Regions from separate parts of the Kytococcus schroeteri genome, predicted to be linked through region 2. Evidence: riboswitches for the same ligand, from Rfam matches in the RefSeq annotation. Region 2 holds a riboswitch; each other region holds the start of a gene.
What was found. Region 2 has a riboswitch for S-adenosylmethionine ahead of ACFFHC_RS05480 (O-acetylhomoserine aminocarboxypropyltransferase/cysteine synthase family protein). Riboswitches for the same ligand answer to the same signal wherever they lie in the genome.
Positions count from the first base shown of each region.

Region 1: linked by a shared signal. The riboswitch ahead of metB (cystathionine gamma-synthase) and the one ahead of ACFFHC_RS05480 (O-acetylhomoserine aminocarboxypropyltransferase/cysteine synthase family protein) in region 2 are both predicted to bind S-adenosylmethionine.
Region 3: linked by a shared signal. The riboswitch ahead of ACFFHC_RS06745 (methionine ABC transporter ATP-binding protein) and the one ahead of ACFFHC_RS05480 (O-acetylhomoserine aminocarboxypropyltransferase/cysteine synthase family protein) in region 2 are both predicted to bind S-adenosylmethionine.

Region 1 covers NZ_JBHLVH010000027.1:67,364-74,047, forward strand. Annotated here, with positions in the region: gene ACFFHC_RS10585 (sulfite exporter TauE/SafE family protein) at 1-388, opposite strand, end outside; gene rocD (ornithine--oxo-acid transaminase) at 484-1,737, opposite strand; gene ACFFHC_RS10595 (YoaK family protein) at 1,853-2,614, shown strand; tRNA gene ACFFHC_RS10600 (tRNA-Tyr) at 2,695-2,777, opposite strand; gene ACFFHC_RS10605 (YajQ family cyclic di-GMP-binding protein) at 2,870-3,373, shown strand; SAM riboswitch class I at 3,566-3,684, shown strand; gene metB (cystathionine gamma-synthase) at 3,782-4,966, shown strand; gene metH (methionine synthase) at 4,963-6,684, shown strand, end outside.
Region 2 covers NZ_JBHLVH010000012.1:54,269-60,952, reverse strand. Annotated here, with positions in the region: gene ACFFHC_RS05490 (5'-methylthioadenosine/adenosylhomocysteine nucleosidase) at 1-45, opposite strand, end outside; gene ACFFHC_RS05485 (homoserine O-acetyltransferase family protein) at 114-1,187, opposite strand; gene ACFFHC_RS05480 (O-acetylhomoserine aminocarboxypropyltransferase/cysteine synthase family protein) at 1,214-2,614, opposite strand; SAM riboswitch class I at 2,865-2,965, opposite strand; gene ACFFHC_RS05475 (aminotransferase class IV) at 3,068-3,787, shown strand; gene ACFFHC_RS05470 (chorismate-binding protein) at 3,784-5,862, shown strand; gene ACFFHC_RS05465 (alanine racemase) at 5,893-6,684, opposite strand, start outside.
Region 3 covers NZ_JBHLVH010000013.1:215,832-222,515, reverse strand. Annotated here, with positions in the region: gene ACFFHC_RS06755 (MetQ/NlpA family ABC transporter substrate-binding protein) at 1-527, opposite strand, end outside; gene ACFFHC_RS06750 (methionine ABC transporter permease) at 646-1,299, opposite strand; gene ACFFHC_RS06745 (methionine ABC transporter ATP-binding protein) at 1,296-2,255, opposite strand; SAM riboswitch class I at 2,474-2,565, opposite strand; gene ACFFHC_RS06740 (hypothetical protein) at 2,737-3,627, shown strand; gene ACFFHC_RS06735 (TetR/AcrR family transcriptional regulator) at 3,768-4,349, shown strand; gene betT (choline BCCT transporter BetT) at 4,356-6,425, opposite strand; gene betA (choline dehydrogenase) at 6,422-6,684, opposite strand, start outside.

The sequences.
Region 1 (6,684 bases), on a different contig from region 2:
CGTCCGCGCGGCGGGCCCCGGAGCGGGCCCTGCGCCACATGGTGCGGGCCACGAACAGCAGGAGCAGCCCGAACGCGGTCATGAGCACCGCCTCAGGCACCCGTTGGGAGGCCACGGAGCCGCCGGCCGCGCCTGCGGCTCCCAGGAGCCCGAAGACCATTCCCTCACCCCAGGCGACGCGCCCGGCGCGCCCGTGCTGGAGCACGCCCACCACGCTCGTGAGGCCGACGACCACGAGCGACGTGGTGGACGCCTCGAGCGGGGACTGGCCCACCAGGTAGATGAGCGCCGGGACGGCGATGATGGCCCCGCCACCACCGAGGGAGCCCATGAGCAGCCCCACGAGGACGCCGACGAGGACGGGGACCAGCAGGCTCGCGGACAGCACGTCCCGATGGTAGGGCTCCCTCCCGACCCCCGGACACGCCGATGGGGCCGCTCCGCTGCTGCGGAACGGCCCCCATCGTCACGGGGTGCGCCGGATCAGGCGTCGGCGCCCAGGGCCTTGCGCACGGCCTCGACGATGGCGTCGATGTCCTCGGCCGTCGCGGTCAGCGGCGGGGCCAGGCGGATGGTGGAGCCGTGGGTGTCCTTGGCCAGCACGCCGTTCTCCATGAGCTTCTCGCAGGCCTCGCGACCGGTCATCAGCTCGGGGTCGATGTCCAGACCGGCCCACAGGCCGCGGGTCCGCACGGCCACCAGGCCCTTGCCCACCAGGGCCTCCAGACCCTCGGCCAGCTGCTTGCCGCGCTCGGCGGCGGCCTTCTGGTGCTCGCCGGTGGCCAGCATCTTGACCACCTGGTGGCCGACGGCGCAGGCCAGCGGGTTGCCACCGAAGGTGGAGCCGTGGGTGCCCTTGGTGATGACGCCCATGACGTCCTCATTGGCCACGACCGCGGACACCGGCACGATGCCGCCGCCCAGGGCCTTGCCCAGGGTGTACATGTCGGCCTCGACGCCCTCGTACTGGGAGGCCAGCGTGGTGCCGGTGCGGCCCAGGCCGGACTGGATCTCGTCGCAGATCATGAGCACGTTGTTCTCGCGGGTGATCTCGCGGACCTCGGCCAGGTAGCCCTCCGGCGGGATCACGACGCCGCCCTCGCCCTGGATGGGCTCGAGCAGCACGGCGACGGTGTCCGGGGTGATGGCCTCGCGCACGGCCTGCGCGTTGCCGTACTCCACGACGGAGAAGCCGGGCGCGTACGGGCCGAAGCCGGCGCGGGCCTCCTCGTCGGTGGAGAAGCTGATGATGGTGGTGGTGCGGCCGTGGAAGTTGCCGTCCATCACGATGATGTGCTGCTTGCCGTTCTCGACGCCCTTGACGTCGGCGCCCCACTTGCGGGCGATCTTCAGGGCGGTCTCCACGGCCTCGGCGCCGGTGTTCATCGGCAGGACCATGTCCTTGCCGGTGAGGGCGGCCAGGTCGCGGGTGAACGGCCCCAGGCGGTCGGAGTGGAAGGCGCGGGAGGTGAGCGTCATCTTGTCCAGCTGCTCCTTGGCAGCGGCGATGAGCTCCTCGTTGCCGTGGCCGAAGTTCAGCGCGGAGTAGCCAGCCAGGGCGTCGATGTAGGTCTTGCCGGCGACGTCGGTGACCCGGGCGTTCTTGCCCTCGGCGAGGACGACGGGCAGCGGGCCGTAGTTGTGGGCCGCGTGCTCGTCCTCCATCTGGATGTACCAGCTGGGGTCGGTGGAGCTGTTCTCGGAGGGAAGGTCAACGGTCTTCACGGTCTCGGTCATGCCACCACGGTACGACCGGCGAGGTTCGCGCGGCCAATCCACCCGGGTCGTCGGGCCGCGACGTGACACGGGCCACAAGGGCGAGGGATCGGGACGGCGTTGCTACGGTCGCGCCGTGCACCCAGCCCTCGTCCGCGCCGTGACCCACCTGCGCCGGGTGGCCGGTCCGGACCGCACCGCGGCCGACAACCGCCACCTCGCCGCCGGTCTGGCGTTCACCGCGGGCATGCTCAACTCGGTGGGCTTCCTGGCGGTGGCGGTCTACACCTCGCACATGACCGGGCTCACCGCCACCCTGGCCGACCAGTTGGTGCTCGGCGACCACCGCCTGGCCCTGCTCGCGGCCCTGGGCATCGCGTCCTTCGTGGTGGGTGCGGCCAGCTGCGCCCTGCTGTTCAATGCGTTGCGCCGCCGGCAGGTGGCCAGCCGGTTCGCGGTGGTGCTCGTGGTGGAGGCCCTGGCGATGCTGTTCGTGGGGCTGCTCGCCGACAGCGTCACCGCGTGGGGCCACGGCTGGGCGGCGGTGGCGGTGCTCTGCTGGACGATGGGCCTGCAGAACGCGCTGGTCACCAAGGTCACCGGGGCCACCATCCGCACCACGCACGTCACCGGGATGGTCACCGACCTCGGCATCGAGCTGGGCAAGTGGCTCTACCGCAACCCGCCCGGCGACCCCGACCCGGTGCGGGCCGACCGGCAGCGGATGGCGCTGCACGCCACCCTGGTCGGCGCCTTCGTGCTCGGGGGCGTGGCCGGGGCGCTGGCCGGGGTGGCCGTGGGCTACCGGGCGGTGGTGGTCCCCGCCGCACTGCTGCTGGTGCTGGCCCTGTTCCCCATCGTGGACGACCTGCGCGGCACCCGGCCCGGCCGCGTCTGAGCCGGCGGCCCACCCCTCGATCCGCGGGGGCCCGGGTACGGGACGACCCCCGAGGAACGGTTCCTCGGGGGTCGTGTGCGTGGCAGGTGCAGGATTCGAACCTGCGTAGGCTTTCGCCGACGGATTTACAGTCCGCTTCCATTGGCCGCTCGGACAACCTGCCAAACTGCGGGCTGGATACTAGCCGCCCTACCCTTGATCGGACAAACCGAGCCGCCCCGGGGCGGCTCCACCCCCTCGATGACAGGAGCACCCATGGCCAGTGAGTCCTCGTTCGACGTCGTGAGCAAGGTCGACCGCCAGGAGGTGGACAACGCCGTCAACCAGGCCGCCAAGGAGATCGGCACCCGCTACGACTTCCGCAACGTGGGCGCCGAGGTGGTGCTCAAGGGCGACGCCCTGACCCTGCGCGCCAACACCGCCGAGCGCTGCCTGGCCGTGCTCGACGTGCTGCAGACCAAGCTGGTCAAGCGCGGGGTGAGCCTGAAGTCCGTGGACTTCGGCGACGACGCCGAGCCCAAGCCGTCCGGCAAGGAGTACCGCCTGGAGGGGGTGCTCAAGGAGGGCCTGAGCCAGGAGGTCGCCAAGAAGATCTCCAAGCAGATCCGCGACGAGTTCGGCAAGAGCGTCAAGGCCGTCATCCAGGGCGACGAGGTGCGCGTGAGCTCCAAGAGCCGCGACGACCTTCAGGCCGTGCAGCGCGCGCTCAAGGCCAACGACGACATCGACGCCGCGCTGACCTTCACCAACTACCGCTGACGCGGCACGACGCGGGCCTCGCGGGCCCGGCGTCCCCCGCGCGAGGGCGGGTCCACCACGGTGGGCCCGCCCTCGCGCGTACCCGGACCCGGTACCCGGACCCGGTGCCCTGACCCCGGCCGGACGTGACACCCGCCACCCTGCACCCCGAGCGCGTGGGCGGGCGCCGGACGTGTTGTACCGTGCTGCGCACATCCATCACGACCGGCTGAGGGATCAGGACCGATGACGCCGGGGCAACCGCCTCGTGGGCGACCACGAGGAACGGTGCCACCTCCTGCGGGGAGCCTCGGCTCGCCGGAAGATGGGACCGACGGGCGAGCTCCTCCCCGCGGGTCTTCCTCCGGCACACCGTCGCACCCCGAGAGATGGTCACCGCGGTGCCGGACCCCTGAGGAAGGCCCCAGCATGAGCACGCTCACCCGCACCTCCCTCTCCCGCACCACCCGCGCGCTGCGCACCGGCATCGACACCGACCCGGCGCACGGCGCGGTGATCCCCCCGCTGCACCTCTCGAGCAACTTCGCCTTCGAGGGCCTCGGCCGGCCGCGCCGGTACGACTACACCCGCTCGGGCAATCCCACCCGCGACCTGCTCGCCGAGGCGCTCACCACCCTCGAGGGGGGCGCCGGCGCCGCGGTGACCTGCACCGGCATGGCTGCCGTCACCCTGGTGGCCACCGGCTTCGCCCGGCCCGGCCAGCGCGTGGTGATCCCGCACGACGCCTACGGCGGCACCTGGCGGCTGTTCGACGAGCTGCACCGCCGGGGCGTGCTCGAGGTGGTGGCCGTGGACCAGTCCGATGCCGCCGCCCTGGCCGAGGCCCTCGCCCCCGGCGCCGCCCTGGTGTGGGTGGAGACGCCCTCGAACCCGCTGCTGCGCGTCACCGACGTGCGCGCCGTGGCCGACGCCGCACACCGCGCCGGGGCCCTGGTGGCCGCGGACAACACCTTCTGCACCCCGCTGTGGCAGCAGCCGCTGGAGCTCGGCGCCGACCTGGTGGTGCACTCCACCACCAAGTACCTCAACGGCCACTCCGACGTGGTGGGCGGCGCGGTGGTGGCCGGCACCGACGAGCTGGCCGAGCAGCTGGCGTACTGGTCCAACGTGCTGGGCATCACCGGCGCGCCCTTCGACAGCTACCTGACCCTCCGCGGCCTGCGCACGCTGCCCACCCGCCTGCGCGCCCACGCCGAGGGGACCGCCGCCGTGCTGGACGCCCTGGTGGGCCACCCGGCCGTGGCCGCGGTGCACCACCCGGGCCTGCCCGACCACCCCGGTCACGCGGTGGCCGCTCGCCAGCAGCAGGGCTTCGGGGCGATGGTGAGCCTGGAGCTGGCCGGCGGGCGCGAGGCGGTGGCGCGCTTCCTCGACGGGCTGCAGTGCTTCACCCTCGCGGAGTCCCTCGGCGGCACCGAGTCGCTCGTGGCGCACCCGCCCACCATGACCCACGCCTCGATGACGCCCGAGGCGCGCGAGGTGGCCGGGATCGGCGAGGGGCTGCTGCGCCTCTCGGTGGGTCTGGAGGACCCGGCCGACCTAGCCGCCGACGTCGCCGCAGGGCTCGAGCGGGCCGGGGGTGGGTGTCGATGAGCGCCGCGCCCCTCGTCACCGCACCCACCGCCGGCACCGCCGCCGCCGAGCCCCTCGCCCCCTCCCCCGCGGCCGCGGCGCTGCACGCCGCCGCCCGCGAGCGCATCCTCGTGCTCGACGGCGCGTGGGGCTCGATGTTCCAGCGGATGGAGCTCACCGAGGCCGACTTCCACGCCGACGACACGCCCGACGACCGTGCGCTGGCCGGCAACTTCGACCTGCTCAACCTGGGCCGCCCCGACCTGGTGGCCGGCGTGCACCGCGCCTACCTGGAGGCCGGCGCGGACATCACCACCACCAACACCTTCAGCTCCACCGCCATCGGGCAGGCCGAGTACGGCTGCGAGCACCTGGTGGCCGCCCTCAACGAGGCCGCCGCCCGCACCGCCCGGCAGGTGGCCGACGCGGTGCAGGCCGCCGACGGACGTCCCCGCTGGGTGGCCGGTGCGGTGGGGCCCACCAACCGCACCGCCTCGCTCTCCCCGGACGTCGAACGCCCCGAGCTGCGCACCGTCACGCACGCCACCCTGCGCGCCGCCTACCGCGAGCAGGTGGCCGCCCTGGTGCGCGGCGGCGCCGACCTGGTGCTGGTGGAGACCGTCTTCGACACGCTCAACGCCAAGGCCGCCCTGCACGCCGTGGGCGACGTGGAGCGCGAGACCGGCCGCCGCATCCCGGTGATGCTCTCGGGCACCGTCACCGACGCCTCGGGCCGCACGCTCTCGGGCCAGACGCCCACCGCCTTCGCCATCAGCACCGAGCACGCCGACCTGCTCAGCCTGGGCCTCAACTGCGCCCTGGGCGCCGAGGCGCTGCGCCCCCACCTGCGCGAGCTCTCCGCCGCCACCCCGGCGCTTCTCTCGACGCACCCGAACGCCGGCCTGCCCAACGCCTTCGGGGAGTACGAGGAGACGCCCGAGCACATGGCCGCCGTGCTCGGCGACCTGGCTGCCGAGGGGGTGCTCAACATCGTGGGCGGGTGCTGCGGAACCACCCCGGAGCACGTGCGCGCCATCGCCGAGGCGGTGGCCGGCCACGCCCCGCGCGTGCCCGCCGAGCCCGAGCCCCGGCTGCGCGCCAGCGGGCTGGAGCCGTTCGTGCTCACCGACGAGACGAACTTCGTGAACATCGGCGAGCGCACCAACATCACCGGCTCGCCGAGGTTCGCCCGCGCGGTGGCCGAGGGCGACTGGGACGCCGCAGTCTCCATCGCCCGGCAGCAGGTGGAGAACGGCGCCCAGCTGGTGGACGTCAACGTGGACGAGGGCATGACCGACGGCCCCGCCACGATGGTGCACTTCCTCAACCTGCTGGCCGCCGAGCCCGACGTGGCCCGCGTGCCGGTCATGCTGGACTCCAGCCGGTGGGAGGTGCTCGAGGCGGGCCTGGAGTGCCTGCAGGGCCGCGGGATCGTGAACTCGCTCTCGCTCAAGGACGGCGAGGAGGCCTTCCTGGAGCGGGCCGAGGTGGTGCGCCGCCACGGCGCGGCCGCCGTGGTGATGGCCTTCGACGAGCAGGGCCAGGCCGATACCTTCGAGCGCCGCATCGAGGTCTGCCAGCGCGCCCACGACCTGCTGGTGGGCGCCGGGTGGCGGCCGCAGGACATCGTGTTCGACCCCAACGTGCTCACCGTGGCCACCGGCATGCCCGAGCACGACCGGTACGCGCTGGACTTCATCGAGGCCACCCGGTGGATCAAGCAGAACCTGCCCGGCACC
Region 2 (6,684 bases):
CACCTCGGCCTCGATGGCACCCAGCACTCCCAGCACGCGTGTCATGGCGCGCATCGTGGCACGGTCAGGCAGGTTGTCCACGACCCGGGCCGCGCACGCCCTGCCACCCTCGCTCAGGCCAGCACCGAGCCCAGCAGCCCCGCCACGGCCTCGGTCTCGGTGAGGAACCCGTCGTGGCCGCTGGCGGACTCCACCTGCAGGTAGCGGCCCCCGGCGAGCGCCGCCACCCGGCGCACCTCCTCGGGGCGCACCAGCCGGTCGCTGCTCACGCCCACCGCCGTCACCCGGGCGTGGACGGCGGCCAGGGCCGCCGGCACTCCCCCGCGCCCGCGCCCCACGTCGTGGCTCGCCATCGCGTCGATGAGGGCGAGGTACGCCCCGGCGTCGAAGCGCCGCACGAACGAGTCCCCGTGGTGGTCCAGCCAGGCCGTCACCGAGCCACCCGAGGCGCAGGTGCCCGGCGACCCCTCCCCGAAGCGCTCCTCGAGGCCGTCGGCGCTGCGGTAGGTGAGCATCGCCATCCGCCGGGCCAGGGCGAGCCCGGCCACCGGGCCCGCCCCCGACGGGTGGTCACCGCCCCGCCACGCCGGGTCGGCGGTCACCGCCTGCCGCTGCAGGGCCAGGCCGCCGCGCAGGTCCGCCGAGGCCACGGCCGGCGCGGCCACCACGCACAGGTGCCCCGCCTCCACCTCGCGCTGCAGGCCCCACTCCAGGGCGCGCATGCCACCGGCCGAGGCGCCGAGCACGTACCCCACCCGGCGCAGGCCCAGCGCGCGCACGGCGGCCACCTCCACGGCCACCTGGTCGCGCACCGTCACGGCCGGGAAGCGACTGCCCCACCGGCGCCCGTCCGGGGCGGGGCTCGCCGGGCCGGTGGTGCCGCTGCACCCGCCGAGCACGTCCGGCGCCACCACGTGCAGGCGCCGCGTGTCCAGGGGGCGCCCGGGCCCGATGAGGTCCGGCCACCACCCGCGCGGGCAGTGCGCCGGGCCACCGGGGCCGCCCACGTGGGAGTCGCCGGTCAGGGCGTGCAGCACCACCACCACGTTGGAGCCGTCGGGCGCCGCGGGGGCTCCCCAGGTGCGCAGCGACACCTCGGGGTCCAGCAGCGCACCACCCTCCAGGCGCACCGGCCCGGGGCGCACGACGCGGTGCCGCGGTGCAGGTGCCCCGGCGCCGGCGGACACCGCGCCACGCCTCGGGAGCGTGGCGGTCACCGCGCACCCCCGACAGCCACGGCCGCGAACCCCCGCTCGAGGTCGGCGCGCAGGTCGTCCACGTCCTCGATGCCGACGCTGAGCCGCACCAGCCCGGGGGTGACGCCGGCCGCGCGCTGGTCGGCCTCGGAGAGCTGGGCGTGCGTGGTGGATGCCGGGTGGATGACCAGCGAGCGCACGTCGCCGATGTTGGCCACGTGGCTGTGCAGGCGCAGGGCGGAGACGAAGGCGCGCCCCTCCTCGGCACCGCCGGCCAGCTCGAAGGAGACGACCGAGCCGGGACCGTCGGGCAGGTAGCGCGCCGACACCGCGTGGGAGGGGTGGTCCGGCAGCCCGGCCCAGTGGACGCGCTGCACCTGCGGGTGCTCGGCCAGCCAGTGCGCGAGGGTGCGCGCGTTGGACAGGTGGCGTTCCAGACGGAGCGTGAGCGTCTCCAGGCCCTGGGCGATGAGCCACGCGTTGAAGGGCGAGACCGAGGCCCCCAGGTCGCGCAGGAGCACCACGCGGGCCCGCAGCACGTAGGAGAGGTTCACCCCGAACACCCCGTCCGCGCCCAGGTCACGGCCGAAGACGATGCCGCCGTAGGTCTCGTCCGGCTCGGTGAAGTGCGGGAAGCGGTCGCCATGGGCCGTGTAGTCGAAGCGCCCGGCATCGACGATGGCACCGGCCACCGCGGTGCCGTGCCCGCCGAGGAACTTGGTGGCCGAGTAGACCACCACGTCGGCCCCGTGCTCGATGGGGCGCAGCAGCGCCGGGGTGGCGATGGTGTTGTCCACCACCAGCGGCACGCCCACCTCGTGCGCCACCTCCGCCACGGCGGCGATGTCGAGCACGGTGCCCGAGGGGTTGGAGACGGTCTCGCCGAAGAACGCCTTGGTGGCGTCGGTGGCCGCGGCGCGCCAGGCGGCGGGGTCGGCCGGGTCCACGAAGGTGACGTCGATGCCCAGGCGCTTGAGGGTGACGGCGAAGAGGTTCTGCGTGCCGCCGTAGAGGTGGGACGAGGCCACCACGTGGTCGCCGGCGTCGCACAGGTTGAGCAGCGCCAGGGTGGTGGCGGACTGGCCGGAGGAGAGCAGCAGGGCGCCCACCCCACCGTCCAGGGCGGCCAGGCGGTCCTCCACCACCTGCGTCGTGGGGTTGTTGAGGCGCGTGTAGATGGGGCCCAGCTCGGCCAGGGCGAACCGGTTGGCGGCCTGGTCGGCATCGGCGAAGACGTAGCTGGTGGTCTGGTGGAGCGGCAGCACGCGGGATCCGGTGTCGGAGTCGGGCACCTGGCCGGCGTGGACGGCGCGGGTGGCCAGGCCCCACGTGGTGGGGTCCAGGGCCTCGGCGGAGGGGGCGTCGGCGGTGGCGCGGGTGGTCGGGGTGGTCTCGGTGGCGGTGGTGGGCTGGGTCATGGCGTCTCCTGGGTACGGGGGACCGCCCCGGCGCGAGGGCGCATCGGGGTGCGGTCAGCCGGCCACCCGATGGGGCGGCGGCGGGGAAAGGGGGTCGTCAGCCTCAGGACGAGGCTCGGCGCAGGGGGCTCAGGCGGCCCGCTGCGCCGCCGGCATTCGCCGCGACGCCCAGGAGGTGCCCGACATCGAGGTGCGGGCGGCGCCACTCAGGCGGGGGTGAGGGGAGGTGCGGTGCTGCATCTCGAACTCCTTCGCATCGTTCGTGGCAGTGGCACCCGTGGTCGGACCTGTCGGTCCGCCGGGTTGCCGCGGCGTCGTGGAGCCACGTCTCTCGGCCGCTCTGGATGAGGTGTCCACGACCGTAGGCCACGGACCCGGTGACCGCAAACCCCTGTGACCGATGCCGCACAATGAGCGGCCGTGCGAGTGATGCCCGGAGAGCGGAGGAGGAGCGTGGAGGCCGCAGCAGCACCCGAGCCGGTGGTGGTGACCTCGTGGCGCCACGTGGACGGCTGGTGGCCGGGGCGCCTGCACCACCTGGAGCGCACCGTGGCCGCGGCCGCGCGCACCTGGCCGGGCGTGCCGGACTGGGCCGAGAAGGTGGTGGCCGCCACCCACGAGATGCCGGCCGAGCTGGCCGAGGGCGAGTGGTTCCCCCGGCTGGAGGTGCGCACCACCGGGGTGACCGTGCTGCTGCGCCCCGCGCCGCCGCGTCGTCCCGCATCGAGGCTGTGGACCCTCCCGGGAGCCGACCCGCGCACCGCTCCCGAGGTCAAGGGGCCGGACCTGGCGGTGCTCGCCGACGCACGCCGCACCGCCCTGGGGCGCGGCGCCGACGACGCCGTGCTGCTCTCGTCCGCCGGCCACGTGCTGGAGGCGGCCCACGGCACCCTGGCCTGGTGGGAGGGCGAGGTGCTCACCACTCCCCCGGCCGCCGGGCGGCTGCCGTCGGTCACCGAGCTCCGGCTGCGCGAGCTGGCCGCCCGCCGCGGGGTGCGCACCGCCAGCGCGCACCGCACGCCGCAGGAGCTGGCCGGCCACGAGCTCTGGCTGCTCAGCGCACTGCACGGCATCAGCGGGGTGACGGCCTGGGAGCACGGCGGGCGGCCACTGGTGCTCGCCGCCCCGGGACGCGCCCTGGCGTGGAACACCGCCCTCGACGAGGTGCCGTGACCGCTTCGCTCCCGCCGCGCCCGCTGCATGCCCTGCTCGTGGACAACCACGACTCCTACACCCACGTGCTGGCGCACCTGCTGACGGCGGCGCTCGGCCGCGAGCCGCTGGTGCTGGCGCACGACGACCCCGGCATCCGCACCGCGGTGCGCGCGGTGGACTGCCTGGTCATCTCCCCCGGGCCGGGCCACCCCGCCCGCCCCGAGGACGTGCGCCTGGCGGCCTGGGCGCTGGAGCACTCCGGCCTGCCGACGCTGGGGGTGTGCCTGGGCCACCAGCTGATGGTGGTGGCCACCGGCGGGCGGGTGGAGCCGGCCCCGGCCCCGCAGCACGGGCTGGTGGACGCCCTGGAGCACCACGGCACGGGGTTGGCGGCGCACCTGCCACCGGCCACCGAGGTGGTGCGCTACCACTCGCTGGCGGCCGTCGAGCCCCTGCCCGCGGGGTGGGTGGTGGACGCCCGCACCCCCGACGGCGTGGTGCAGCTGGCCCACCACACGCAGCGGCCGTGGTGGGGCGTGCAGTTCCACCCCGAGTCGGTGGGCACGCCGCACGGGCTGGCGGTGGTGCAGGCCTTCGCCGATGCGGTGCGCGCGGCGGCCCCGCGGCCGTGGACCCTCGTGGCCAGGCCGGTGCCCGGGCTCGAGCGGGTGGGCGCCGAGGTGGTGCACGCACGCTGGGCGGCCCGGGTGGCCGGCGGGGCCGGGACCGCACCGCCGGCCGGGTCGGGGCCGGTGCCCGACCCGGCCGGCCCCTCCTCGTGGTGGTTGGACAGCGCCCGCACGGGCGAGGGCGGGGGCCGGTTCACGATGCTCGGCACCCCCACCGGACCCCATGCGGTGGTGCTGCGCCCCTCGGCCGCACAGGACCCCTTCGCCGTGCTGGAGCACGCCCTGGCCGCGCGCCCGACCCCGCACCGGCAGGATCTGCCCTTCGACCTGCAGGGCGGCTTCGTGGGCTGGCTGGGCTACGAGGCACGGCGCTGGACCGACACCCGCTCGGACGCGCCCCCGGTGGTCCCCGCGGCCACGCCCGAGGCGGTGTGGATGTCAGCCGACCGGTACGCGGTGCTCGACCACGCCACCGGGGACGGGTGGGTGGTGGCCCACTGCCCCGACGAGCCGGCCGCCGTGACCGCTGCAGAGGCCTGGGCCGCCTCCACGCAGCGGGCCCTGCTCGGCGAGGGCGAACCCGGCGCGGACACGGGCCCAGGACCGGACCCGCTGCTCCTGCCCCGGCCAGCGGGCACACCACTGGTGGCCGACGTGGAGGGCTCCCTGCTCGTGGACGCCGCCACCTACGCCGAGCACGTGGAGACCGCCCGCCGGTGGTTGCGCGAGGGCGAGTCCTACGAGCTGTGCCTCACCACGGCCGTGGACGCCCCCTTCACCGGGGAGGTGCTGCCGACCTACCTGCGCCAGCGGCGCACCAACCCGGCGCCCTTCGCCGCCCTGCTGCAGGACGGCGGCACCGCCGTGCTGTGCTCCAGCCCGGAGCGCTTCCTGCACGTGGACGCCCACGGCTCGGTGGAGACCCGCCCCATCAAGGGCACCGCGGCCCGCAGCGAAGACCCGGCCGAGGACGCTGCCCGCGCCGCCGCCCTGGCCACGGACCCCAAGACCCGCGCCGAGAACCTCATGGTCGTGGACCTGCTGCGCAACGACCTGGCGCGCGTCTGCCGGCCGGGCACGGTCCGGGTGCCCCGCCTCATGGCGGTGGAGACCCACGCGACGGTGCACCAGCTGGTCACGACGGTGACCGGGCGCCTGCGCGAGGGGGCCGGGGTGGTGGACCTGCTGCGCGCGGCCTTCCCCGGCGGCTCGATGACGGGAGCCCCCAAGGCCCGCTCCACCGACCTGCTCGACCGCCTCGAGGGCCGACCGCGCGGGGTCTACGCCGGCACGCTCGGCTACCTGTCGGCCACCGGGACGGCCGACCTGGCCATCGTCATCCGCACCGCCGTCGTGCACGGCGGACGCGTCACGGTGGGGGCCGGCGGGGCCGTGGTGCTGGCCTCGGACCCGCGGGCGGAGTACGAGGAGATGCTCACCAAGGCCCGTTCCGCCTGCCGGTGACCCGGCGGAGCCGACGCCGAGTCCCGCCCCTCAGCTGTTGCGTCCCCGCGCCGCGACGGGCCACCGCTCGGTGACCACACCGTCGTCGGCCACGAGCAGCTCCTCGGCCAGGTTGACCGCGTTGCACACGTGGTTGGGCACCACGCGCACCACGCTGCCCCGCGGCGGCAGCGGCTCGCCGTCCGGCAGCACCGCCACCGCGTGGTGCTCGCTGAGCACCTCGATGCGCGCACCCGGGTGGTCCAGCAACCGCCCGAAGCCGGTGGCCCAGCCGGCCCGGTCCGCACCGAGGGCCTTGCTCCCGGCGTCCAGGACGAGGCGCCCACCGGCGTGCGAGACCACCGTGGAGTGCACGGTGAGCGCGATGTCCTGGGGCGCACACGTGCCCAGCTCCCACTGCTGCGCGTCGCCGAACACGTAGACGCCCGGGCGCAACTCGTCGAAACCGGCCTCCTCCAGGGCCACCGAGGGGGTGGACCCGCCGGAGACGTGCGGGGTCAGCACCCCGGCGGCGCGCAGGCCGCGGGCGGCCTCGGCCACCGCGTCGGCCTCCTGGCGCACCACCTCCCGCCGGCCCGCGGGCGTGTAGCTGTGTCCGGGGAAGGTGAACAGGCCGCGCACCACGAACCCGGTCTCGATGCCGGCACGCGCCACCGCGCGGGCCTCCTGCGGGGCGCACCCGCTGCGGTGGTGGCCGCTGTCCACCTCCACCACGAGCTCCGGCAGGGCCACCGGCCCCGCGGCGGGCTCCCGGGTGCGCCCCCGCGGTACCTGCCACAGCTCGGCCAGGTGCTGCACACCTTCCACGGAGTCCACGCCCAC
Region 3 (6,684 bases), on a different contig from region 2:
TCGCCGGTGTCCGCCAGCTCGATGAGTCCGGCCTCCTGCAGCAGCCACAGGCCGCGGGCCCCGTTGGTGGGGTCGTTGGGGATGGCCACGCGGGAACCCGGCGCCAGGTCCTCCAGGGAGTCGACCTCCTCGGAGTAGAGGCCGAGCGGCTGGTTGGAGATGGGCGCCACGACCTCGAAGTCGTACCCGGCGGCCTGCTCCTGGCTCTGCAGGAAGAGGCGGTGCTGGTAGTAGTTGGCGTCCACCGACCCCTCGTCGAGCGCCGCGTTGGGCTGCAGGTAGTCGGTGAACTCCACGACCTCCAGCTCGAAGCCGGCCTCGGCGTCCAGCTGCTCCTCGTCGACGTGGCGCAGGATGTCCGCGTGGGGCGTGGGGGTGGCCGCCACGCGCAGCACGGGACGTCCGTCCTCCTCGGCCCGGGTCTCCTCGGCGCCGCAGCCGGTGAGCGCGGGGGCGGCGAGAGCGAGGGCGGCCAGGCCCAGCGCGGTGCGTCGCCGGGCGGGGGTGGTGTGCGAGGTGGTGTGCACGGGGTCCTCCGGTCAGGTGGGTAGGGGGTGCCCTCACCACGACGCGCTGCGGCGTGGCGGGCTGTGAGGGGGTGCCGCGCGGCGCGCGGCGGCAGGGCCCGGTGACCCGGGCGGGCGCTCAGTGGCGGGTGATGCGGGCGGCGGTGTCGCCGAGGAACTGCACCAGCACCACCAGGGCCATGAGCACGGCCACGCAGGCCAGGGTCACGGTCATGTCGAACCGCTGGTAGCCGTAGCGGATGGCCAGGTCGCCCAGGCCCCCGCCGCCCACGGCGCCGGCCATGGCCGAGTAGCCGATGAGGGCCACGACGGTCACGGTGAGTCCGGCGATGAGGCCGGGCAGGGCCTCGGGCAGCAGCACCGACCGGATCACCTGGCCGCGAGTGGCCCCCATCGCGGTGGCGGCCTCCACCTTGCCGGGGTCGACCTCGCGCAGGGAGGTCTCCACGAGGCGCGCCAGGAAGGGGATGGCCCCGAGGGTCAGCGGCACGGCGGCGGCCGTGGGGCCGATGGTGGTGCCGGCCAGGCTCTTGGTGAGCGGGGCGATGAGCACCAGCAGGATGATGAACGGGATGGACCGGCCGGCGTTGACGACCGCGCCCACCACGGAGTTGAGCGCCCGGTGCGGGAAGAGCCCGCCGGGCGCGGTGGCCACGAGCAGCACGCCCAGCGGGATGCCGAGCAGCAGGGCGATGGCCGAGGACAGGCCCACCATGTAGAGGGTGTCCCAGGTGCCGTCGATGAGTTCCTCGATGAGGCGGTCGCGGGTCATGCCGGGATCTCCTGTCGGTGGGTGGAGGGCTGGGTGACGAGCAGGTCGAGGGTGCCGACGCGGGCGCCGTGCACGTTCTCCACGCGGGCGGCGGCCACCTGCACCTCGGCGCCGGTGGCGCGCAGCTCGGCGATGACGGCGTTCTCGTCCTGGGTGGCCAGGTCGACGGTCACGATGCGGGAGCAGGCCGGGAGGTCGGCGGCGTCCAGGGCGCGCACGGGGCGCGGCACGAGCTGGGAGGCCAGGGCGCTGCCGCGGGTGGCGGCCACCTCGGCCAGCGAGCCGGACTCCACCACGTGGCCGTCGGCCAGCAGGGTGACGCCGTCGGCCACGCGGGTGACCACGTCCATCTCGTGGGTGATGAGAACGGTGGTCAGCCCGAGGTCCGCGGTGAGCTCGCGCAGCAGGTCCAGGACGCTGCTGGTGGTCTCGGGGTCCAGGGCGCTGGTGGCCTCGTCGCAGAGCAGGACGCTGGGGTGGGTGACCAGGGCCCGCGCGATGGCCACGCGCTGCTTCTGGCCACCCGAGAGCTGGCGGGGGTGGGCCTTGGCCCGGCCGCCCAGGCCCACCCGCTCGAGCAGCTCGGCGGCACGGCGGGTGCGCTCGGCGCGGCCCACCCCGGCCAGTTCCAGCGGCAGCGCCACGTTCTGGGCGGCGGTGCGCGAGTCCAGCAGGTTGAAGTGCTGGAAGATCATGCCGATGTCGCGGCGTGCGGCGCGCACCTGTCCGCTGCTGAGGGCGGTGAGCTCCCGGCCGTCCACGGTGACGCGCCCGGAGGTGGGGCGCTCGAGCAGGTTGATGCATCGCACGAGGGTGGACTTGCCGGAGCCCGACGGCCCGACGATGCCGTGGACCTGGCCACGGCCGATGTGCAGGGAGACGTCCTCCAGGGCACGGACGGGCTCGCCCGCACCTCGCGGGAAATAGGTCTTGGACACATTGTCCAGGGTGATCATGAATGGTCCTTCCGGGCAGGACGAAATGGGCCCACGAATCACCGGGGAATGCAGTGGCAGACCCCTGGGTCCGTGGCGCGACGGCGTACAGGTGGTGGATGCGTGGGTTCTGAGGGCCCGACCGGTCCGGCTCGCTCACCTCACTCCGCGCGAAGCGGGTACGGGAGCGCCGGCCGCAGGGTCAGGACCTCGACGTCATACAGGTGCAGCTCATGGTTCCTCCATCGCATCTGGCGTTAGCACCCTCGCCCGCGACGGGGGGTTGCTGCGGTTTCAAAGAGCCAGATCTCTCCACCGCTCTGGATACAGTGCGCACAACCTACGACCCCGGTCTGAGATTTTCCAAATCGCCGGGCCGAACGTGGTGCGCCTCACGCCGGACGCCCCGTCCCTCGGTAGCGTGGGGCCCGGCACGGGGCGTCCGCCCCGCACACACCCGCCCGGCACGACCGGGCGCCGACACACGAGAGGGGTGACGCCGATGAAGACCTTCGGCAAGATCCTGTTCTTCCTGGGTGTCCTGTCCCTGGTCCTCGGCATCATCGGTGCCGTGCTAGCAGGCACGACCTTCAAGGAGGTCTCCGACTTCGTGGACCAGCAGCAGTCCATCGAGGGCTCCACCACCGTGAGCATGGACGAGGACGAGACCCGCATGCTCCTGGGCCCCGGCGCGGACAGCTCCGCGTGCACGGTCCAGGGCGCCACCCTGGGCGACCTTGCCCCGGGCACGAGCGCCGAGGTGAACAACGAGAACATCTTGGGCACCATCACCGCCGACACGGCCGGCGACGTCACCGTCACCTGCTCCGAGCCCGGCTACGCCCTGAGCGGCCCGGCCGACATGGGTGCATTCATGAAGCTCGGGCTGGGGTTGGCCGCCGCGATCTTCCTCATCCCGCTGGGCCTCCTGCTCATGCTGGTCGGCGGCCTGCTGTGGTTCTTCGGTCGCCGCAAGAACAAGCAGCAGCAGTACTCCAGCTACACCAACAGTGAGTACTCCGACCAGTACGCCCGGTCCACGCCGTACTCCCAGCGCAACGGCCAGGTTCCGCCCGCCCCAGCCTACGGCCAGGTGGGCACCAACGGCGCCCCGGGCTACCAGCCGGACGCCTACGGCCAGAACACCACCGGCCAGTCCGCTCCCCCGGCACCCGGATACGGCCTGAACCCGAGCTCCCAGCCCGAGTACGGCCAGTCCGCTCCCCCGGCGCCGGAGTACGGCCACCAGGCGCCCTCCACCGACGCCCCGGCGTCCGGTGGCGCCACGCCGGCCGGCCAGCAGGACTGGAACGGTTCCACCGGTTCCACGGGCCAGGACGACCAGTCCTGGAACCGCGGCGGCAGCACGCCGCCCCCGCCCCCCGGCGTCTGACCCGCGCCACGCCGCGAAGGCCCCCGGACCCCCTCGGTCCGGGGGCCTTCCTCGCGCCCGGGACATCCCTCCCGCACAGGCCGGCCCGCGCCGCCCCGGGCCCGGCTCGCACTCCCAACCCCACCCATTACGCTCTCGACATGACCGCCAAGACGCCTGTGCGTGAACGCCTGCTCGACGCGGCGACGCGCAAGCTGTTCGTCGACGGGGGCGCCACCACCCCCGTGACGGTGCTGCTCAAGGACGCCCACGCCTCGGCGGCCAGCCTCTACGTGCACTTCGGCAACAAGGACGGCCTGCTGGCCGCCGCCCTCGACCGCCGCCTGGAGATGTGGCCCCAGGCGTGGGACGAGCACTGGGACGCCACCTCGGACCCGGCGGCGCGGCTGCTCTCGCCGTTCACCGCCGCACAGGAGCTCCGGGACCGGCTGCCGGAGGAACGGTGGTGCGCCTTCCGCGCCACCACCGTGTGCTTCCCCGAGGCGGCCCCGGAGGTCGCTGCCGTGCTCACCCGGGAGCGCGAGTTGCTGCGCTCGCGCCTCCAGCAGGCCGCGGGTTCCCTCCTGCCGGCCGACCCGGGGGCGGCCGCCTCCCTCGCCCGCTCGATCGAGGTGATCTACGAGGGGTCGCTGGCCCTGATGCTCGACGGCACCGCCGACGACGCCCTCCGGGCAGGGCTGGAGGCCGCCCGCTCCCTGGTGCGGGCAGCCTCCGCGACCTGACCTGCGTCAGAGGACCGCGACCTGGACCTCCGTCCGGGCCGCCGCCCAGCGCTCGTAGTGGTCGAGCACGTCGTGGCACAGCGCGTCGGGCTCCGAGGTGAGGACGTCGTAGACCTCCCCGGTGGGCAGGGCCACCTCGAGCCGGGTGGTGGTGTCGTCGGCCTCGATGACGCCCGCGCCGTAGCTCGGCCGCGGCACCACCCGCACCTGCACCGGGTAGCGGAAGGGGTCCGCCGGCGCCGAGGGGGCCCCGGCGTCGGCCGGGGGCACGATGAGCACCGCCCGCCGCTTCACCCGGCCGCGCTCCAGCGGCTCGCTGGCCTCCACGTGGGCGTCCACGCCGCGGCGGCGCAGCTCGGTGGCCACCGACTCCAGGGCCGGGAGCACCACCTCCTCGAGCCGTTCGGTGGCCCGGGCCACGCTCACCGCCCCGAGGGTGGTGCCCAGGCGGGTGCGCCAGGAGCGTCCGTGCCCCTCGCCGCGGGCCAGCTGGCCGGTGAGCGAGGCACGGTGGGCGTCCACCCGCGCCCGCTCGGCCTCCAGCGCACGGTGCAGCCCCACCATCACCAGCACCATGACCGCCGCGAACGGCAGGCCCATGACGATGGTGGCGCTCTGCAGCGCCGGGATGCCGCCCACCACGAGCATCGCGATGGTGAGCACGCCGGTGGCCACGGCCCACCCGATGCGCAGGGCGGGGTGGGCGTCGGTCTCCGGGTCGGGCAGGTCGGAGCTGAGGTTGGCCATGACCAGCGCGCCGGAGTCGGCCGAGGTCACGTAGAACAGCAGGCCCACGAAGGTGGCCACGCCCACCAGCAGCATCGGCAGCGGGTGGTCCTGCAGCAGGGTGAAGAAGCCCTGCTCCGGGGAGTCCACGGCGAGCTCGCCGAACGCGGTGTCGCCACCCCGGATGCGCTGCACCGCGGAGTTCCCGAAGATCGACACCCACATGACGATGTAGGTGAACGGGATGGTGAGCGTGCCGAGCACGAACTGCCCGATGGTGCGGCCGCGCGAGATGCGGGCCAGGAACATGCCCACGAAGCTCGCCCAGGCCACCCACCACGCCCAGAAGAAGAGCGTCCAGGCGCTCATCCACTCCTCGGGGTGGTCGAAGGCCATCGTGTCCAGGGTGGTGCCCGGGAAGAGCGCCACGTAGTCGCCCACGTTCATGGCGACGGCGTTGAGCACGAAGGCGGTGTCGCCGGTGACCAGCACCCACAACGCCAGGGCCACGGCCAGCACCACGTTGAGCTGCGAGAGCAGCCGGATGCCGCGGTCCACGCCGGTGGTGGCCGAGACCGTCGCCACGGCCACGGCCAGCACCACCAGGCCCACCTGCTGGGCGATGCCCTGCCCGGTGCCGAACAGGATGTCGATGCCCACGTTGAGCATCACCACGCCGATGCCGAGCGAGGTGGCCACGCCGAAGATCGTGCCGAGCACGGTGGCGGTGTCCACCGCGTGCCCCACCGGCCCGCGGACGCGCTGCCCGATGAGGGGGTACAACGCCGAGCGGACGGCCAGCGGCAGCCCGCGGCGGTGCGCGAAGTACCCGAGCGCGATACCCATGAGCGTGTACATGCCCCACCCGGTGACGCCGTAGTGGAAGAGCGTCCACACGGTGGCCTCGCGGGCGGCGTCGAGGGTCTCCCCCTTGCCCTGCGGCGGCGCGAGGTACTGGCTGGCCGGTTCGGCGACGGCGAAGAACATGACGTCGGTGCCGATGCCGGCGGCGAACAGCATCGCGGCCCAGGCGAAGGTGGAGAACTCGGGGCGGTCGGTGTCGGCGCCCAGCCGGGTGCGCGAGTGGCGCACGCCGAGCACCACCACGAAGACCAGCACGGCGGTGGCCAGGGCGATGTAGAACCACCCGAACCAGGTGGCGATCCACGTGGTGAGGGCACCCAGCTGGGTGGCCGCCTGCTCGGGGGCCGCCAGGGCCCACCCGGCCACGAGCGCGGTGACCACGCCCGAGGCGACGAGCACGGGCCATACGACCCCGGCCCGGGCAGGGGCCTCGACCCCTGCCCGGTGGCCCTCCTGCCGCGGCCCGGCCGCGGTGGCCCCGCTCACCGGGTCTCCCCGGCCATGGCCTGCTCCGCGGTGGGCACCTCGTCCCGGGCGTCCCACGCGTCGTTGCGCGGGTCGCCCTGCGGGAAGAGCGGCATGCCGGCGTTGGCGCGGTAGACCGGCGGGTGCTCGGGGGCCAGCGGGGTGTTGCCGGCGATGAGGTCGGCGGCCTTCTCGGCCACCATCATCACCGGGGCGTAGATGTTGCCGTTGGTGATGGAGGGGAAGACCGAGGCGTCCACCACGCGCAGGCCCTCGGTGC